3 regions of the Peribacillus sp. S4 genome follow, and region 3 is predicted to be linked to each of the others. Evidence: riboswitches for the same ligand, from Rfam matches in the RefSeq annotation. Region 3 holds a riboswitch; each other region holds the start of a gene.

What was found. Region 3 has a riboswitch for lysine ahead of ACJ9PY_RS24950 (amino acid permease). Riboswitches for the same ligand answer to the same signal wherever they lie in the genome.
Region 1: it holds a riboswitch for lysine, as region 3 does, so the genes downstream of both, dapA (4-hydroxy-tetrahydrodipicolinate synthase) here and ACJ9PY_RS24950 (amino acid permease) in region 3, are expected to answer to the same signal.
Region 2: it holds a riboswitch for lysine, as region 3 does, so the genes downstream of both, ACJ9PY_RS18975 (aspartate kinase) here and ACJ9PY_RS24950 (amino acid permease) in region 3, are expected to answer to the same signal.

Annotation. Positions count from the first base shown of each region.
Region 1 covers NZ_CP175708.1:4,742,683-4,749,381, forward strand. The annotation lists gene ACJ9PY_RS22635 (phosphotransferase) at 1-315, opposite strand, end outside; gene ACJ9PY_RS22640 (hypothetical protein) at 515-898, shown strand; gene ACJ9PY_RS22645 (hypothetical protein) at 1,441-1,797, opposite strand; lysine riboswitch at 2,167-2,345, shown strand; gene dapA (4-hydroxy-tetrahydrodipicolinate synthase) at 2,479-3,375, shown strand; gene ACJ9PY_RS22655 (D-2-hydroxyacid dehydrogenase) at 3,504-4,466, shown strand; gene ACJ9PY_RS22660 (carbon-nitrogen hydrolase family protein) at 4,771-5,529, opposite strand; gene ACJ9PY_RS22665 (VanW family protein) at 5,754-6,665, opposite strand.
Region 2 covers NZ_CP175708.1:3,997,695-4,004,393, forward strand. The annotation lists gene sdhA (succinate dehydrogenase flavoprotein subunit) at 1-1,052, opposite strand, end outside; gene ACJ9PY_RS18965 (succinate dehydrogenase cytochrome b558 subunit) at 1,123-1,731, opposite strand; gene ACJ9PY_RS18970 (YslB family protein) at 2,115-2,585, shown strand; gene ACJ9PY_RS18975 (aspartate kinase) at 2,649-3,881, opposite strand; lysine riboswitch at 3,971-4,147, opposite strand; gene uvrC (excinuclease ABC subunit UvrC) at 4,209-5,981, opposite strand; gene trxA (thioredoxin) at 6,084-6,398, opposite strand; gene ACJ9PY_RS18990 (electron transfer flavoprotein subunit alpha/FixB family protein) at 6,606-6,699, opposite strand, start outside.
Region 3 covers NZ_CP175708.1:5,179,573-5,186,271, forward strand. The annotation lists gene ACJ9PY_RS24930 (metal ABC transporter permease) at 1-487, opposite strand, end outside; gene ACJ9PY_RS24935 (metal ABC transporter ATP-binding protein) at 498-1,253, opposite strand; gene ACJ9PY_RS24940 (metal ABC transporter solute-binding protein, Zn/Mn family) at 1,266-2,189, opposite strand; gene ACJ9PY_RS24945 (LacI family DNA-binding transcriptional regulator) at 2,819-3,781, shown strand; lysine riboswitch at 4,039-4,224, shown strand; gene ACJ9PY_RS24950 (amino acid permease) at 4,321-5,772, shown strand; gene ACJ9PY_RS24955 (glycoside hydrolase family 13 protein) at 5,822-6,699, opposite strand, start outside.

The DNA.
Region 1 (6,699 bases), 440 kb from region 3:
TGAAAAATCACTAACAGAATCATGATAAAGACGGAGCATTTTCGCTATTTCCATTAAGACATCATCTGACCACATGTATTCCTTTAAAGGATAATTACCAGCTTCTCCTTCAATAAATGATAATATTTCTCTTCTTTTTTCATCTATACCTAAAAACTTTGGTGCATAACTGAAACCTTTATTCTCCAAGTGCTTTAATAGCTTATGAATCTTGGGACTATCAGGCTTTAATTCCCGTCGCACAGTATCTCCTGAACGATAAACTTCAGAAACATTCCCTCCTGTTAGCATTTCTTCATTATCAAGGTTTGACATCCATGTATCCCTCCCTAATATGACTTTCTATAACACGTAAAACAATTCCTGTTTGTAACTGCATTATAGACAGTTACGATTCACGAAACATTACGTAGAAATATTCATGGGCGAATACGATAAAGGCAGGGATTCTAGTAAATTTGTACAAGCATGTTTTGTTTCATCTCATATATATAGTAGAAAAGGAGTGATATTTATGAATTTAAGTAATGATTTTTTATGCCGTCATAATCCATTCTGCGGTCATAGTTCATCCAGCCATGATAAGTCATCCTGCTGTGATAAAGCAAAGGACAAAGGGCATAAACAAAAAAGATTTTCGCCAATCGGACAAGCATGTCAGACCCGACAACAAATAAGTGAGTTTTTAAGGACTTCCATCATAGGTTCAATCATTGGATTCACTACAACCGCTGAACCATTTACACCTATATTTGTAGAGTTACGCAGTTTTGATGCTGTTACCGGGCAAGTTATAGTTACTGACAGAGCAATGGGTAATTTCACTATTAGCCTTTCATCTATTTGTTCCGTTAAAACGATTTGTCCCGCTACAACGCAACCGATGTTTAATGCTTAAGGCTTTATAGAGGATTGGGAAAAAATTAAAAACTCCCCTAAGGGAGATGGGGGTCAGGAAGTTCTGAATGACTCCTTCATATTCTTCTCTATTCCAAGCAGGGTATAAATTGTCTCAGAAGACAAACTCGATGAAAATCGAGTTTGTCTATTTTTATGGCTTGTACAATTTGGACGTTGATGGGAACGTAGGGCACTCGCTTTCCGCGGGCGGTCGGCCCTCGGCTTTCGCCTGCGGGGTCTCTCCTAGACTCGCTTTTCTAAGCAGGAGTCTCGTACACCCGCTCCAATCAACTTTGTCTTACCTTTTAGATAGAACACTTTTGCCTGGAGTCATTTTTGTTTTAAAATAGAAGTATTAAAACTTGAGGTGATGAGGATGCTTTCTAAACTTGATTCTATTTCAGCGAGATCAACTTGAAATGATTACTTTAGATAAACTGGTGCCACCGAACCATTTGGTTCGTAAAATGGAGGCTGCCATTGACTTCACTTTTAATGCTCTAATTGCGTCTTACTTCTTTAGCAAAATCTAGTGGTGGTTCAAGGGATTTTTAGATTAATTAGATACATAGACTGCAGATGGAAATTTGCTATATAACCCATTAACAGCTGACTTTGTAGTTCAGCAGGATTTTTTGTAAAAACAAGCCCCTCTATCGGCAAGTTGTGTACAAGCTCCTCCAGAGTTGAAGAATTTGTATGTAAAAAAGGAAGGAGGTCTCTATGCATTATATCTTTATCAATTAATGTATCGAAAAAAGATACACAGTATATTTCATTTTCAAAATTGAGTGTAAAGCTTGTAAAGTCCTTGGACTTTTGCAGATGTTCGAGTACATCAGTGAAGTCTGTAGATTTATGATTTTCTTGCTTTTTAAAGAATGAATATCTTTTCAACAGACTCCACTCCTTTGATTGTAAGATATGGATATTATTAACGAATGGTAGGATTTTATACGCACGAATACTTAGTTGAAATTACTGATTAAAATTAGCGGCCAACTGTAATTTTCAATAAATTTATTAGTGAGTTTTAATCGGATAAATGAAAAAGAATCATTAAAGGGAGTTGTATTGTCTACTACTCCCTCGTCCATTGAATATTTATTCAGCCTATAACGAATAAAGATGAATCCACCCCAATACTCTAGCCATTCCCATAGATTTCTAGCATTCTTAAAAAACTTCATAATTAGGCTTGCAACAGAATGGATTCCCTGTTATATTACAATCAATTAAATATTTTCTTACTTCAAATTTTTTTGAAGTGAGGATAGAGGAGCAAAGACCATTAGTACACATTTTGAGGAGAATGAGATCCTATGACTATTGTGGAAAGGGGAATTTGCCGAAGCGGAAAGAATCTCATGTTCTTGAAGCTGGTTCTGCTATTGAATAAATACAGGACTGTCATATAGGAAACTATATGGAGGGCTATCTTATGCGCGGAAACATTTTTTGGTAAATATTGTTTCTACTGCAGCAGCGAATCCTCGTTGTTGCTTTTTTGCGTTTACTCCTGAATGGCCCTAACCACCTCTGAATATTTTTAAAAACTATACAAAAGGGTGTGAAGTTATGAATTTTGGCCAAGTTTTAACCGCAATGGTTACCCCGTTCAATCATAATGAAGAGGTTGATTTTAATGCTACGAGAACTTTAGTAAACCATTTGATTGCTAATGGTTCTGATGGATTAGTAATAGCTGGTACAACTGGAGAGTCCCCTACCTTAACTCAAGAAGAGAAAATAGATTTATTCAAATTTGTTGTTGATGTTGTTGATGGAAGAGTTCCAGTCATAGCTGGAACCGGCTCAAATAACACGAGAGCTTCCATCAGCTTAACAAAGCAAGCAGAGGCAGCAGGAGTCGACGGAATCATGCTCGTCACCCCCTACTATAACAAGCCTTCTCAAGAAGGACTATTTCAGCACTTTAGCGCTATTGCCCATTCCACTTCATTACCGGTAATGCTTTATAATATTCCAGGACGAAGTGTTGTAAACATGTCAGTGGAGACGATTGTCAGCCTCTCAAAAATCAACAATATCGTGGCAGTAAAAGAAGCAAGTGGTGACTTGGATGCCATGGCACAAATCATAAGCAAAACAACTAGTGATTTTACTTTGTACAGCGGCGATGATGGGTTGACATTACCGGTTTTAGCCATCGGTGGAACAGGCGTTGTTTCGGTTTCTTCACACATAATTGGTAATGAAATGCAAGAAATGATCAATAGCTTTAAAAATGGTGATGTCCTTGGCGCTGCCGTTGCACATCGTACACTACTTCCAATCATGAAAGCATTATTTGCTGCACCAAGCCCGGGACCAGTAAAATCAGCATTAAATATGCGGGGGGTACATGTTGGAGGTGTCCGCTTACCATTGATCCCTTTAAACGATGAAGAAGAAAGAGCACTGCAAATAGTTCTACAGCCTAGTAACGCAGAAGCCATTTTATTAAATAAATAAAACGAATGATTCTGGAGAAATTTTAAAAAGCAGTGCATACTCGAAAGAAATGCACTGTTTTTTTATCCATGTACGACTCAGGAGAAAGAATTTATACTATATATAAAGAATCAATAAGGAGAGAGCCAATGGCGGGTACACACAAACCAAACATTCTTGTATTTAGTCCCATTCAGTCAGAGGTCGATGCTTATGCTGATCATATCCGAAATCGTGGGTTTATATCGGTAAAGACAGCGAAAACTTTGGAGGAAGCAGAAAAATATTTACCCGGCACTGAAGTTATTTTGGGATGGAATTTCCCGACGCAATTACTATGTAAACCAGTTGCCTCATCTGTTCGCTGGTTTCAATCAATGGGAGCCGGGGTCAATGATTTGATTGCAGACAAATCGATACCTCAAAACATTACAATAACTCGAATTATTGACCAATTTGGTGCTTACATCTCTGAATATGTATTTTCGTTTCTCTTGGACATAGTGAAAGATGGTCCTCGGATGAGACAATCGCAATTGGAGCGGAGATGGGATCCTTTCATTTCTGAAACTCTAAAGGGGAAAACAATCGGGGTGGCTGGACTTGGATCGATTGGCGCTGAACTTGTACGTAAAGCCCGGGCATTTGATATGAATGTGCATGGGTTAAGCTTTAGTGGAAAACAAGCAACACTCGTGGATCTCCACTTTACTCCAGATCAATGGGGTGAATTTGTAAAAGATCTGGATTATTTGGTCCTGACCCTTCCTTTAACGGATTCCACTTATCATATCATTAACCAGGACCTTCTTTTAGCTATGAAGTCCAACGCTTACCTTATCAACGTCGGCCGCGGAGCACTGATAGATGAAGGGGATTTACTATCTGTCATGCGGGAAGGACATCTTCAGGGAGCGGTCCTCGATGTTTTTGAGACAGAACCGCTGCCAAAAGAACATGCCTTCTGGTCCATGCCGAATGTGTTTGTCACTTCCCACCTGTCAGGACCAAGTACGATTAACGAAGTGAGCAGCTTTTTCATAGAAAATTTAAGTCGATTTTCAAGTGAACAACCATTAAGTGGAATGGTAGATCGGAACCGAGGGTATTAAACCCGATTAGAATTGTTGTTATTTGCTTGCAATTATTTATTGAAAAGGCCGCATTCTTCAACGGAGGAATTCGGCCTGCAAACTAAAAGTGAATAATTTGATTTTTTTCAAGGATTATTGAAAGTGGATTTTCATTTGTTTAGTTTTATCTCCCTCTTACAAATCAAAAACCCTCACAAGAGATAGGCTTTTTTCGATGGAGTTACCGTGTGGCGATGTACCACCATCCATTTGTTATCTCCTCATGTATCGTTCCATAAGAAACTGGCTCACCCTTTATCAACAAGAGTTGGTGCAGTTCTCATTATATGTACTCGATGTCGAAATGAGTCGATAGTAAATCCATGCTTTGTAAATCCCATTCAAAGGTAAGTATGGCTGATTGTTTTGATTTATGAGTCAGGAGGGGTACACCATTTTTAATGATTATGCTTTCTGCATCCCAAAAACGGACCGTTTCGTCTTCGCCAGTACGATTACAGACTATTACGGGCAGCCCTGTTTCTAGTGACCTTTGTTCCCATTCTCCCTCCGGACCATGAAATCCGGGACCCCAAGAAGACGGTGCAAGTAATATTTCTGCTCCTTTTTCAGATAAGGTGCAAGCAATATCTTTGTTATATGCGTCTGCACAAATCATAATACCAACCTCAACATTGTCTGTTTTTATTGGCTCCAATACTTCCCCTGATGCTGACCAATCATCAATAACACTGATTTTTCTCTGTTTACCTATTAAATGACCTTTTTTATCTATGACAAACACAGAATTATACAACTCTCCGTCACTGCCTTTTTCAGGGCAGCCCAAAAATACAGTGCTTTTCAAATTCTTTAGTTTACTGCCCAAATTATTCATCCAAGCATCAGGTTGCTTGTTAATCCATCCAGTCCCAACCTTATGATTGAATTGAAGTCCGCTGACACATAGTTCGGGTGTTATAATCCATTCGGCATTTTTATATGATGCACTATGAATGGCTTGTTCAATCAGTTTTTGGTTATGCTCCACATCACCAGCGATGGGCAATAGGTGCAGTAAAGCTATTTTTATTTTTCCCATAGTGGTCTCCCAAACATCAACTTATATTATGGTCATGCTTGTAATGATTGTAGCATGGACATGAATTGGCTTGTTCAAGTAATCTGTCCCGAAAAAGAAAAAGCTGTTTCCTCCCCCATCTCTAAACAAGCCTTTGCTCCAATGAGCAAAGGCCGTTTTTACGAGTTTCTTCTATAATATAAACCAAATTTGCCTAAGGTGCCCCCATTCGTATACGTGTACTTTTACGAACGAATAATTTGTTCTTTGGATATCTGCTTTGAAGCATCGGGAATCTTTCGTATTTTATAATTGATCATATCTGAAGAGTAAACCTTGATACTCACCGTTCCTCCTTGGATTGTAGCCCGGATCAGGATCGGTTGATTGTACTTGTTTTTAAAACTAAAATCAGGCCCATACCAGCTTACTGTAGCATCGCGGCCAGATGGAACATACGGAACGCTCCTTGTATGGGAATAGCGTTGAACCGTTTGCAACCCTGCATTGTCGATAGCATTAAACAAGGTGGATGAAACCTGGCAAATCCCTCCGCCAATCCCTTCAGAAAACTCTCCTTTAACGATAACCCGAGCGAGCAAATATCCTTTTTCCACTGACCTCTTGCCAACAACTTGGTTAAAAGAAAAGACCTCTCCTGGAAACACGACATAATTATTAATGGCTTCTGTAGCAAGTGAGATATTATTTGAACGATTTTTATTGTTCACATTAAAATAGGTTCTATATTCACCTATCTTTTTTTCACGAATTTCCGCAAGCATTTCGCTGTCAACCTTTGGATGAATAGCAAGCAAAGGTACTTCTAGTTTGTATGATCTATTACTGTACAAAAAGGAATGAAATTGTTCTTTAAAGGCTTGATGGTATAGCTTGTAACCTACCCGCCCAGGTAGAATATTACCTTGCTTGTCCATTGTGGCATTTACAGGTTTTTGGTAAACTTGCCGGTCTATTTTTTCGACAAATTGATTGTATTTATCCATGTCCAACATAGGAACATCCAGGTAGGGCATCGTAATATCAGCATGGTTGACACTGGCAATCGTTTGTCCTTGGTGGGTTACCAATAAGCTTTCTGAAATATTCACTGGTTGAACGAATAGCAAAAGTCCGGCAATCCATGTTAATCTCATTGAATGCACCTCCTGGGTTGGTTTCCTTGAACAT
Region 2 (6,699 bases), 1.2 Mb from region 3:
ACGGCAGGGAAAATTTTCATTGGAACTTTACGAGGATCTTCACCCATGAATTTCTCGTAGATTTCAATGATTCCGCCAAGTTTAATATCAAGTAATTTAGGATCTTTATGTGATAGATCCAGGTAAACCATGTTTTCACCATTAATGCCAAGCTTCATGTTCATACATACGTCGAAGATTTCACGAGTCGCGATATCACGAGGTACCAGATTACCATAAGCAGGGTATTTTTCTTCAAGGAAATACCAAGGTTTCCCGTCTTTATATGTCCAGATACGTCCACCTTCACCACGAGCGGATTCACTCATTAGACGAAGTTTGTCATCGCCAGGGATTGCTGTCGGGTGAATTTGAATGAACTCACCATTAGCATAATTAACACCTTGCTGATAAACGATGGAAGCTGCTGAACCTGTATTGATCATTGAGTTCGTTGATTTACCGAAAATGATTCCAGGGCCGCCGCTCGCCATGATGACTGCGTCTCCAGGGAATGATTTGATTTCCATTGAAGTCAGGTTTTGTGCTACGATACCGCGTGCTGTTTGCTCATCATCGATAACAGCTCCAAGGAATTCCCAGCCTTCATATTTCGTTACAAGGCCTTCAACTTCATAACGGCGAACCTGCTCGTCCAATGCGTAAAGTAATTGCTGTCCAGTTGTTGCACCAGCGAATGCTGTACGGCTATGTTGAGTACCACCGAAACGACGGAAATCAAGAAGACCTTCCGGAGTACGGTTGAACATAACACCCATACGGTCAAACATATGAATGATTGATGGTGCTGCTTCGCACATCGCTTTAACCGGCGGTTGGTTAGCCAAGAAATCTCCGCCATAAACTGTATCGTCGAAGTGGATATATGGAGAATCCCCTTCACCTTTTGTATTTACTGCCCCGTTGATTCCGCCTTGGGCACAAACTGAGTGAGAGCGTTTAACAGGCACTAAAGAAAATAAATCAACCTGTTGTCCCAGCTCTGCTGCTTTGATCGTAGCCATTAATCCAGCTAGACCTCCACCAACGATAACTATTTTACCTTTACCCAATTCTGTCACTCCCTTATTTCCATTAGCCAAGCTATGTTTTTCCTAATTCTTATAAATGAACTCTATCTTCTTATACGAATGCGAAAATTGCGCTGATTCCGATATAAGAAAGAAGAACGAAAACGATCAATGTAAAGTAAGTCATGATTCTTTGCGATCTTGGTGAAACTGTAAGACCCCAGCTCACAGCAAATGACCATAATCCATTAGCAAAGTGGAAGATTGCCGAGATAATACCAACAATATAGAACACAATCATGAATGGACTAGAGAAAATCTCTGCCATCATGTCAAAGTTAACTTCAGCACCCATAGCTGCTTGGATTCTAGTTGCCCATATATGCCAAACAAGGAAAATCAACGTTATGATTCCAGTTAGGCGTTGTAGCATGAACATCCAGTTACGGAAGAAACTAAATCTGCCTAAATTGTTTTTTGCTGTAAAGGCAATATAGATTCCGTACACAGCATGGAAAATGAGCGGTAGATAGATGACGACCCATTCTACCAAAATCTTCACGGGCGTAAACTCAATTAAATGAACTGCCCCATTAAAAGTCTCTTCTCCTTTTGTTGCCATAAAGTTTACAGATAAATGAAAAATTAGGAATAGACCAATTGGAATTACTCCTAGAAGTGAATGAAGCCTGCGATTCCCAAACTCACGATTTTTTGCCACTAAGTGCCCCCCCTTAATTTGTGAAAAATCATGCAAAGATAAACTGGTGGCTACCTTTTATCTCCGCGTGAAAATACAGTATAGAGTCAAAAAACTCCTCTATACTTCCTTTACAATTATGTGACATGTCCATTTTACTCCTGACTTCTATGTGCGTCAAGAAAACGGATACAAGAAATCTCTTTTTCAGAATAGATTTTATTGGATTATCTTGGGTATTTTTTGTTTGTCAAGATGATATTTTGAATAAATTTCTAATTTAACTATTAATATCTCGGTATAATTTCTCATTTTTTTCCAATTGATATTTAAATAAATAAAAAACAGTATAATTTGCAAAAGAAATACGTTTATAATAGATTTACAGAAAGAGGCGATAAACTATGAAAAAAAATATTGCTGCTGCGATAGAAGAAGAGATTCAAACGGAAGAAATTCAAACTGAAGAATTCAAAGTTCCAGCTTTCGGGTACGAATTAATCAGAGAAGTTCTATTGAACGATATTCTCGGAAAAGACTCTAATCAAATCCTCTATTGGGCAGGTAAACAATTAGCAAGAAAATTCCCATTGAAGGGCGATCAGGAAGTGATTGAATTTTTCCAAAGCGCTGGATGGGGCAATCTGGAAATCTTGAAGTATACGAAACACCAGATGGAATTATCCCTCACGGGTGAAATAATCAGCCGCCGCCTGGATTTACACCCTGATTGTCACTTCCAGCTTGAAGCCGGTTTCCTTGCCGAGCAGTTTTCACTGCAAAAAAAATTCCTCAGCGAATCAACGGAAGAAATCAAACGCCGCGCAAAAAAAGTGATATTCACCATCCAATGGGATCCCAGAGATCCAATCTAATGAGCCCTGAAAACAGACTTACCCTTTTTACCGGAAGTCTGTTTTTTATTGGACTCCTGACACTTAAGCTAGCACATTTGCATGCTGACCAAGTTTAAATGCTTCATGAAGGGATTCAACAGCCTTCACCATTTCCTTTTCATTGACGACGGTCGAAACTTTAATTTCCGATGTGCTGACCATTTTCACCTGGATGCCTGTATTGGCCATCACTTCAAACATTTCGGCAGCCACTCCCGGATTGGATACCATACCAGAACCGACGATGGACACTTTGGCCAATCCGCTCTCCGTTTCGACCCGGTCGAATCCCAATTGTTCTTTATTATTTTCCAGAACGATCAAGGCCGCTTCCGTATCTTCACTTTTTGTGGAAAAAGATAGATTCGTCGTATCCTCGGCAGTCATGCTTTGAATGATGATGTCCACATTGATCCGGTTTTTCGCAAGCGTCGTGAAGATCGTGGATAATGCACCAAGTGATTGGGGCAAACCATATATTGTGACCCTCGTAATACTGTCTTCAAAAGCAATGCCGCGTACAATTAAGTTTTCTTCCATAGTTGCTTCCTCCTCTATGATCGTACCTGATTCTCTCTCCATGCTTGAACGGACTTCAAGCGGAATTTGATAATTTTTTGCATATTCGACAGCCCTTGGGTGAAGGACGCCCGCCCCCAGGTTGGCAAGTTCCAGCATTTCATCGTAAGAAATGGATTGGAGTTTTCGCGCGCCTTTTATGTAGCGTGGGTCCGTTGTGAAAACACCCGTTACATCTGTATAAATATCGCATCTATCCGCATTAAGCGCTGCTGCGATGGCAACTGCCGTCGTATCGGAACCGCCTCGCCCTAAGGTAGTGATTTCCCCATTTGCATCGTTACCCTGGAAACCGGCTACGACCACTATTTTCTTCTCCTGAAGCTGGGCTTGGATCCTTGTGGCATCGATGTTTAAAATCCGGGCATTCCCATGAACGGATTCCGTTTGCATGCCAGCCTGCCAGCCGGTATACGAAATGGCTTCATGTCCTTCTTCAATCAATGCCATCGTTAACAGGGAAATCGTTACCTGTTCCCCAGTCGTCAATAGCATATCCATTTCCCTCTTGCTTGGGGATCCGGAAATATCACGCGCCATGGAAACCAATTGGTCCGTTGTTTTCCCCATAGCTGAAACAACGACGACAACCTCATTTCCTTTCTCCGCTTCCTCGATTACCCGATTGGCAACATTTTTGATTTTTTCTACGCTACCGACGGATGTTCCGCCGAATTTTTGAACGATTAATGCCATCCTCATGCACCCTCTCTACTTTTTAGGCAATAAAAAAAGCAATGAGAAATATCTCATTGCTGTGGTCACATATCTTAATACTGTAATCACAGTGAGATAGCTCTCCAGGGTATAAACCCTGACAATCCGCCATTTATTAAATGTCGGACCAGGAGGACAAGGTATGAGTCTTGTCTTCCTTCGGCGGCGTCCCCTTTCAAAACCTTTCATGGAAGCTCATACTTCTCCAGGTTTTTACTCTTGAATTCCGCACCTCTATCAGCACTTTTAAGTTGTCTAGTTAAAAATTCCTTTTAATCATAGCATAGAGATTTATCGGTAGCAAGATTATTCTTGTAATTTTCTAACGATTCCCTCGGCTACCCCTTTTGGCATGCCAGCTTCCATGATTTCCTCGGCCGTCGCCTCTTTGATTTTCTTCAATGATCCAAAATGCCTTAATAATTGCTTCCTTCGCTTTTCCCCGACTCCTGGAATATCATCAAGCTGGGAGTGAACCGAATTTTTCCCGCGTAGCTGGCGATGAAACGTAATCGCGAACCGATGCACTTCATCCTGAATTCTTTGCAATAGGTAAAATTCCTGGCTCCTTGAATCAAGAGGTACAAGTTCAAGCGGATTTCCGATCATCAATTGCGAGGTCCTATGCTTTTCATCCTTAATGAGGCCTGAAAGTGGAATATCCAAGCCTAATTCATTTTCCAGAATATCCCGTACCGCTTCGACATGTCCCTTTCCGCCATCAATGATGATCAAGTCCGGAAGCGGCAGCCCTTCTTTCAATACTCGTGAATACCTTCTTCTGACCACTTCACGCATCGATTCATAATCATCAGGTCCCTGGACCGTCTTGATCTTATATTTTCGGTACTCTCTTTTTTCCGGCTTCCCATCAATGAACACGACTAAAGCGGAAACGGGGTCACTTCCCTGGATATTGGAGTTATCGAAAGCTTCAATTCGATGCGGGGTGTAGATACCCAGTTGTTTCCCGAGGTTTTCCACCGCATTGATCGTTCTTTCTTCATCCCTCTCAATCAAAGAGAATTTTTCCTGAAGGGCGATGGAGGCATTTTTATTCGCCAATTTAAGCATGTCTTTTTTCGCTCCCCGTTTCGGGTGAATCGTTTTGACACCAAGCAGCCCTTCGGCCATTTCGGCATCCACAGATTCAGGCAGCAAGATTTCCTTTGGTTTAAAATGGTTCGTAATCTCGTAAAACTGACCGAGGAATGTAAGAAGTTCCTGTTCGGGTTCATCGTAGACCGGAAAAAGCGAAACATCCCTTTCTATCAATTTACCCTGCCGGACAAAAAATACCTGAACGCACATCCAGCCTTTATCATAGGCAAAGCCAAATACATCCCTGTCGATGAAATCGGTCGTCATCATTTTCTGCTTCTCCATCGTAATATCGATGTGGGCAATCTTGTCACGGAACTCCTTGGCCCTCTCGAAATCGAGTTCTTCCGATGCCTCCAGCATTTTTTCAGTCAGTTCTTTTTTTATTTCAGTATGCCCGCCGTTCAAGAACCGGTTGATATCATCGACCATTTTTTTATATTCCTGTTCCTCTACTTCATATACACATGGGGCCAGGCACTGACCAAGGTGATAGTAGAGACAAACGCGATCCGGTAACGTATTGCATTTTCTTAGGGGATAGATGCGGTCGAGCAATTTTTTCGTTTCGTTAGCTGCAAATGCATTCGGATAAGGACCGAAATATTTCCCTTTGTCTTTTTTGACTTTTCGCGTAATGATTAGACGCGGGTGGCGTTCCGCAGTCAGCTTGATGAAAGGATACGTCTTATCATCCTTTAGCATGACATTATATTTTGGGTCATGTTTTTTGATTAAGTTCAACTCTAAAATAAGAGCCTCGATATTGGAAGAGGTGACAATGTATTCGAAATCCTCAATCTCGTTCACGAGTCGAAATGTTTTACCGTCGTGAGATCCCGTAAAATAAGAGCGGACACGATTCTTCAACACTTTCGCTTTGCCTACATATATAATCGTTCCCTGACGATCTTTCATTAAATAACAACCAGGTTGATCGGGAAGAAGGGCAAGTTTATTCTTTATTTGTTGATTCATGCATTCAGCCTCCTGTTCTCCCTTTTTTACAATCATTATATATCAAGATAGCGAAAAAAGCTTCAAGTCCGCAGACTTGAAGCTTTTTTCGCTATCTTACTATTACGCGTGTTTTGCAATAAGTTCAGCAAGTGCTTCTTTAGGTTGGAAACCAACAACCTTATCGACCACTTCACCGTCTTTAAGGACGATTAATGTCGGGATGCTCATCACACCGAATTTTCCAGCTGTTTCTTGGTTTTCATCTACATCCACTTTTACGATTTTTGCTGTATCGCCAATTTCAGTATCAAGCTCTTGAAGAACAGGAGCGATCATTTTACAAGGTCCACACCATGGAGCCCAAAAGTCTACAAGAACGACACCTTCGCTAGTATCTGTTGTGAAAGTTTGGTCAGTTGCATTTACAATAGCCATATATATTTCCTCCTCAAATTTACTCAAATAACTAAAAACAGTATACCACTGTTGCTCAAATCGATGCTAATATTTTGCTTCAGTGGTAGGATGTCCAAAAAAAAAGTAACTATGCAGGCAACAAACCCTCCCCATTAGCGCAAACAAAGGGGCAAGACATGTATCGGCTTATGCCGAATGTCTTGCCCCTCATCTGTATTATTTCTATTACGCGTTAACTTTAAGTTTTTTGAATTCTTCCGTAAGTAATGGAACGACTTCGAAAAGATCTCCGACAATTCCATAATCAGCCACATTGAAT
Region 3 (6,699 bases):
CTTTAAAAAATACGGTACAAGTGAAAATGAGAATGAAGGAAACCGTCATCATCATATATACATCGGACATGACCATTGACGCCGTCTGTCCGAATAAAAAGGTATCCAATCCACTCTGGTTTCCATACTCGCTCTGCTGGATTTGCGTAAGCATCACAATTCCGAAACCAAAGAAAGAAGTTAAGACGATTCCCAAGGCCGCATCCTGCTTGATCTTACTGTATCTCGTAAGCACACTGATCAAGAAGACAGCGACTAAGCCAGCCAGGGCGGCACCTATCAAAAAGTAGGAAGTGGATTTCACTCCAGTTAACATGAAGGCGACACAGATACCGGGTAACGCTGCATGTGCGAGCGTGTCGCCAAGCAAAGACTGCTTTCTGAGGTAGGCAAAGCTGCCGATGACCCCGCTGCTTAATCCGAGGAACATCGTGCCAAGCAATATCCACCTTGTATTTGGATCGGTGATAATGTCCATTATATTCATCGTGTACACCTCATTTTAATAAAAGGCCGGACTTTGTGTCTGATAGTATCGCTAGGCGGCCTCCATATGTTGCCTGTAGGTATTCGGGAATGAACACTTCTTCTGTCGGACCTATTTTCATCACCTTCTTATTCAATAACATCGTCCAGTCGAAATATTCCTTCACGGTGGATAGGTCATGGTGCACAACCAGAACGGTTTTGCCTTTTTCCTTCAATTCCATCAGCAATTGTATGATCGCTTTCTCTGTTGCGGCATCCACCCCTACGAACGGTTCATCCATAAAATAAATATCCGCTTCCTGTGCCAATGCCCGGGCCAGGAATATCCGTTGCTGCTGTCCGCCTGATAGCTGGCTGATCTGGCGGTTTGCGTATTCAGCCATCCCCACCTTCTCCAGGCACTCCATCCCCTTCTGCCTTTCGGACTTGCCTGGTCGCCTCAGCCATCCGAGATGACCATATCTGCCCATCATCACGACATCAAGTGCGTTGGTCGGAAAATCCCAATCCACTGACTCCCGCTGTGGTACATAGCCGATACTCTTCCTCATCGATTTATAAGTAGAGCCCTTGATAGTGATTTGCCCCGATATTTTCGGGATCAATTCGAGTATCCCCTTTATCAATGTGGACTTCCCTGCTCCATTGGGGCCAATGATACCGATTAAATTTCCTTCCGGCACCTCAAATGAGACATCTTCGACAACCGGCTTCTTATGATAAGCAATCGTTAAATTCTCGACCTTCAAAGCTGTTAGATTCATAGTTTCTCCCCCTTATTTCAAAGCACGGACGATGGTGTCCGTATTATGACGGACCATTCCGATATATGTTCCTTCTTCCGTCCCTTTTTCACCCATGGCATCCGAGAACAATTCACCGCCGATTTTCACCTTGTGCCCCTGCTTACCTGCTCCTTGAATGACAGCCTCGATGGCCTTCCTCGGTACGCTTGACTCAATGAAAATCGCTTTTATTTTGTTCTCCACAAGATAGTTCCGCATATCCGTCACATCTTTCGATCCATATTCCGATAATGTATTGATCCCTTGGAGCCCTCTTACGTCCAGGCCATATGACTGCCCGTAGTACCCAAAAGCATCATGTGCCGTAACGAGCACCCGTTGGTCTTCTGGCACTTTATTGATTTCCTCATGGACATATTTATCAAGTTCCTCCAATTGCAGAACGTACTCCTCATAATTTTCACGATACTCCGCTTCATGGTCCGGGTCCTTGGCAATCAATTCTTTCTTAACTGCCTCCGCCGCAACGATCCAAAGCTTTACATCAAACCATACGTGGGGATCATGCTCCTTTGCACCCACTTTGCGAAGTTGGTTCTCCTTGAAGTCTTCCGTTACGGCAATCGTCGGTTTATCCTTGCTCATCATTTCAAATATATCCGTCATTTTCCCCTCAAGATGCAATCCGTTATAAAAAATCATATCAGCCGAATCCAATGTCTTCACATCACCCTGCGTCGCTTTATATAGATGGGGGTCGACTCCCGGTCCCATTAAACTTGTGACCTCGACATGTTTACCGCCGATATTCTCAACCAAATCCCCAATCATTCCCGTTGTTGTAACGACATCCAGCTTGCCATTGCCATTATCGCTTTCGGCCGTATCATTGCCGCACCCCGTTAAAACCAGCAATGCAGCAATCACGCCTCCAATAGATTTAAGAAAACCCATCCATATTCCCTCCCTTTTTCATCTTTCTAAAATAGTTTGCCATGTGCAAAATTAAGTGTAAATTTTTTTCATTGTCGCAAACGCTAAAAAGTTTCCTCTACACAACTTATTTTATACTATACACAAATATACAAAAAAAGTGCAACTATTTTTAAACATTTCAAAAAGGCGAATGACTTTTACACACAGCAAAAACTGTCAGGAGGCTCCACTAGGCAGCTTCTGACAGTCAGTCATTCCGTATGATGAAATTATATTTATATTGTGGAGTTTTACTGGTGAACATAACTAGGGGGAGCTATTTCTGAACGACGTGAAATTCACGAGTAAACGCGGTTTCCACGCATAAAGCCGCGGACTTCTTGACGGGCATTGCCACTCATTTCTCCTGTTTCAAGGAAATGGCCAAGTACGCAAATCCCAATTCGATTCCGCAAAGCAAAAACAGGGTGATTAAAGTTTGGAACATCATGTTTTCCTCCTCCTCTAAGACTTAGACCAATCTTAAAGGATGAAACCAATACCATAACAAGACCCTATTTGCAGAAATCTTCAGCAGTCCCCACTGTTCCCTTGCCCTGAAATGGGTTTCATACTGTACAATATAAAAAAAGAAAAACGGTGATACCATGACAAATATTAAAGAAATAGCTCAATGTGCTGGTGTATCTGTCTCAACAGTGTCTCGTGTATTGAATGATCATCCTTATGTAAGCCCCGATAAAAGAAAGAGCGTCCTAGAAGCGATCAATCGTTTGAATTATACGAGAAACATCAATGCCATCCATCTTTCAAAAGGGAAAACCAACCTTATCGGCGTCATCATCCCCTTCAACAATCACCCATATTACGGGGCAATCGTTAACGGAATCACAAAACAGGCAAATGCAATTGGCTGTCATATCGTCATCTTTCAAACAAATTATGACAGGGAGAAAGAGATCCAGGCTTTTAATATGCTGCAAATGAAGCAGCTCGATGGCATTATCGTTTGTTCAAGGATTTCGGAAATGAAAATCCTCTTGGATTATCAAAAATACGGACCGATTATTTTATGTGAAGATACCGCCCAGGCTGAATTCTCATCCATCAGCATTGATCATTATGCAGCTTTCTCCTGTGCCCTTGAGTACGTGATTGCTAAAGGATATAAGAAAATCGGATACAGCCTCGGCCGTAAAAAGAGCAGAAACAGTTCCCATCGTACAAAGGCCTTTAACGATATCATGAGTAAACATCAACTGATAAACAATAAAGAATGGCTGTTTGAAGGCAGTTATCACATTAAGGACGGTGAACAATTGTTTCAGGAATGGAATTCGATGATGGATAAACCTGAAGCCATCATCATCACGAATGATGACACGGCGGCGGGCTTCATTCTTACCGCTAAGAAATTGGGTATAAGGGTACCGGAAGATGTGGCCATTCTCGGCTTCAATAATGATAGCCTTGGCGAAATGCTCGATATCACGACCATTTCCTTACCGCTGGAATGGATCGGGAAAATGGCAGTAGATCTCTTTGAGAATCCTGAAGAGGTCAAACATGTAAAACTGGACTATGCCCTAATAAAAAGGAAAACCGTTTAGTTATCAGGATGTGCTATATTTTAGTACATCGTCACTTGATTCCTCCTTACTGCCATCATTCATTAACTAGGAAAAAATAACCACATAAAATAATCATTGCGATATCCCAGAAGTTATTTTATAATTTTGATATAGTAAAGTTTACTCAATTACTAGCAATCTATTAGCGATTGCATGAATTTCATGAGTACAGTCGTACGACGTCACCTACAAGCTGACGCCAACGATTTTAGAAAATTGAATACTTCCTCATTTACCGATGAGTTAGAGGCTGCAGCTTATAAAAGTAAAACGGACGAGATTCTGGAAAATTAAAGACTCCGTTTGAAAGGATAAGTTGCCGAAGTTAGGGTATATTCCATGTATATTCTCGCTGGCGGTGTTACCGAATAGGAACACCACTGTCACGTTTTTTCAAAAAAGCGTGGGGAGCTATCTTCGGAAGGATAAACGGGTTTATTATAAACAGCCGTCGATCTTTTTCGACTGCTGTTTTTTTATTTTTCGTTCCCTTCCAATAAAAAGGAGTGTAACATCAATTGTCAAATTCACAATCACCAACAAGCCCTACTGAACTGAAAAGGAGCCTGAAAGCGCGTCATTTAATGATGATTTCATTAGGTGGAACGATTGGAACAGGTTTATTTTTAGCAAGTGGCGGGGCCATTCATTCAGCCGGTCCCGGCGGTGCCTTGGTGGCATACGCGGTCATCGGCATCATGGTTTATTACTTAATGACAAGTCTTGCAGAAATGGCAGCGTTCATGCCAGTGGCCGGTTCGTTCCGTGTCTATGCATCCAAATTCGTCGATCCGTCCTTCGGTTTTGCGATTGGTTGGAACTACTGGTATAACTGGGCAATCACCATTGCCGCCGAATTGGCAGCCGTTGTCTTAATTATGAAGTTCTGGTTCCCTGATAGCCCTTCATTTATCTGGAGTGCCATTGCGTTAATCACTATGTTTCTTATCAATTACATGTCCGTTAAAGGTTTCGGGGAAACAGAATTCTGGTTTGCCATGATCAAGGTCGTGACAGTCGTCATTTTCTTGATTACGGGTGTTCTGATCATTCTCGGAATCATGGGTGGGAATGACCCAATCGGTTTTTCCAATTTCACAATGGGCGAAGGTCCCTTTAACGGAGGGTTCTTCACGATTCTAGGCGTATTCATGGCTGCCGGCTTTTCATTCCAAGGTACGGAATTGCTTGGAGTGACTGCTGGTGAAAGTGAAGATCCAGAAAAAAATATCCCTAAAGCAATCAGATCCGTTTTCTGGCGCATCCTCTTGTTCTATATCCTTGCAATTTTCGTTATTGGAATGATCATTCCTTTTACGGATTCACGTTTATTGAGTCAAGATGTTGCCGTAAGTCCATTCACGCTTGTATTTAAACGGGCCGGCCTTGCATTTGCTGCATCCATCATGAACGCGATCATTTTATCATCCGTACTCTCTGCCGGTAACTCTGGCATGTACGCTTCAACCCGTATGCTATGGGACTTGGCACGTGATGGGAAAGCACCGAAATTCCTAGGCAAGTTGGATAAAAGAGGAGTGCCCGTGAATGCACTTATCGTGACTTCCTTAGTTGGCTGTGTTGCATTCTTAGCTTCATTTTTCGGGGACGGCGTCGTTTATATCTGGTTATTGAATGCTTCAGGCATGGCAGGATTCGTCACCTGGGTAGGGATTGCAATTGCCCATTATCGATTCCGCAAAGCTTATGCAGCTCAAGGCCTTGATATGAATGCTTTACCATTCCGGGCAAAAGGCTTCCCATTCGGACCTATATTCGCGCTTGTCCTTTGTATTATCATTATCATCGGACAAGGCTATCAGGCTTTCAGCAGCGATGGGATCGACTGGAATTCAATGTTCGTTTCCTACATTGGCTTGATTCTATTTTTCGTCCTATGGTTCGGCTATAAAATTAAGCATAAAACGAAAATCATTCCGCTAGAGGAATGTGACCTTAAATCAAAATAATACGCAAAGGACCTGTTCTTCCCTAACCGGAGAAGGACAGGTCCTTTTTTCATTTCAAATGATAAACACGGCATTCATATGGTTGCAGGGGTTTGCTGGAGATTCCTTCTTCCTCCTGACCATAATTGCCGATCAGCTTTATGGCAGAATATGCATGCAGCTCTTCAGGCAAAGTATAAGCGGCCTGCTCTTCTTTAAAGTTGCATAGCACCAATAACTTCTCTTCCTCAAACGATCTCGTGTAGGCAAATATTCGTTCATCATCCGGCAACAGCAGTTCAAAACGGCCATAAACGACGATATCATGTTCCTTGCGCAGTTGGATAAGCTTTTTATAAAAATGAAAAATGGAATTCGGATCATTATAAGCCTTTTCTGCATTAATCTCGGGAAAATTGGGATTAACCTTAATCCAAGGGGTCCCGTTCGTGAATCCTGCGTTCCGGGAGTCATTCCACTGAATCGGTGTCCTCGCATTATCCCGGCTGCGGGCGTGGATGGCTGACATCATCCGCTCTTTTGACCAGCCATGTGAATGGACGAGTTCGTCATATGAATTCAATGTTTCGATATCCCTGTATTCATCGATGCTTTCAAATGCAACATTGGTCATGCCCAGCTCTTCCCCTTGATATATATAAGGTGTACCTTGCAGCATATGAAGACAAGCGGCAAGCATCTTTGCGCTTTCAATACGATACTTTCCATCATTACCAAACCTCGAGACAACCCGGGGCTGATCATGGTTGTTCCAGTATAAACTGTTCCAGCCATCCCTCTCCAAACCAGTCTGCCACTTAGAGAGAATTCGCTTTAAATCGGTTAGCTTCCATTTATCGTTACTCCATTTCCCTTCTGGTCCCTTCCCCAAATCCATATGTTCGAATTGAAAGACCATATGTAGCTCACCACGATCTTTACCTGTGA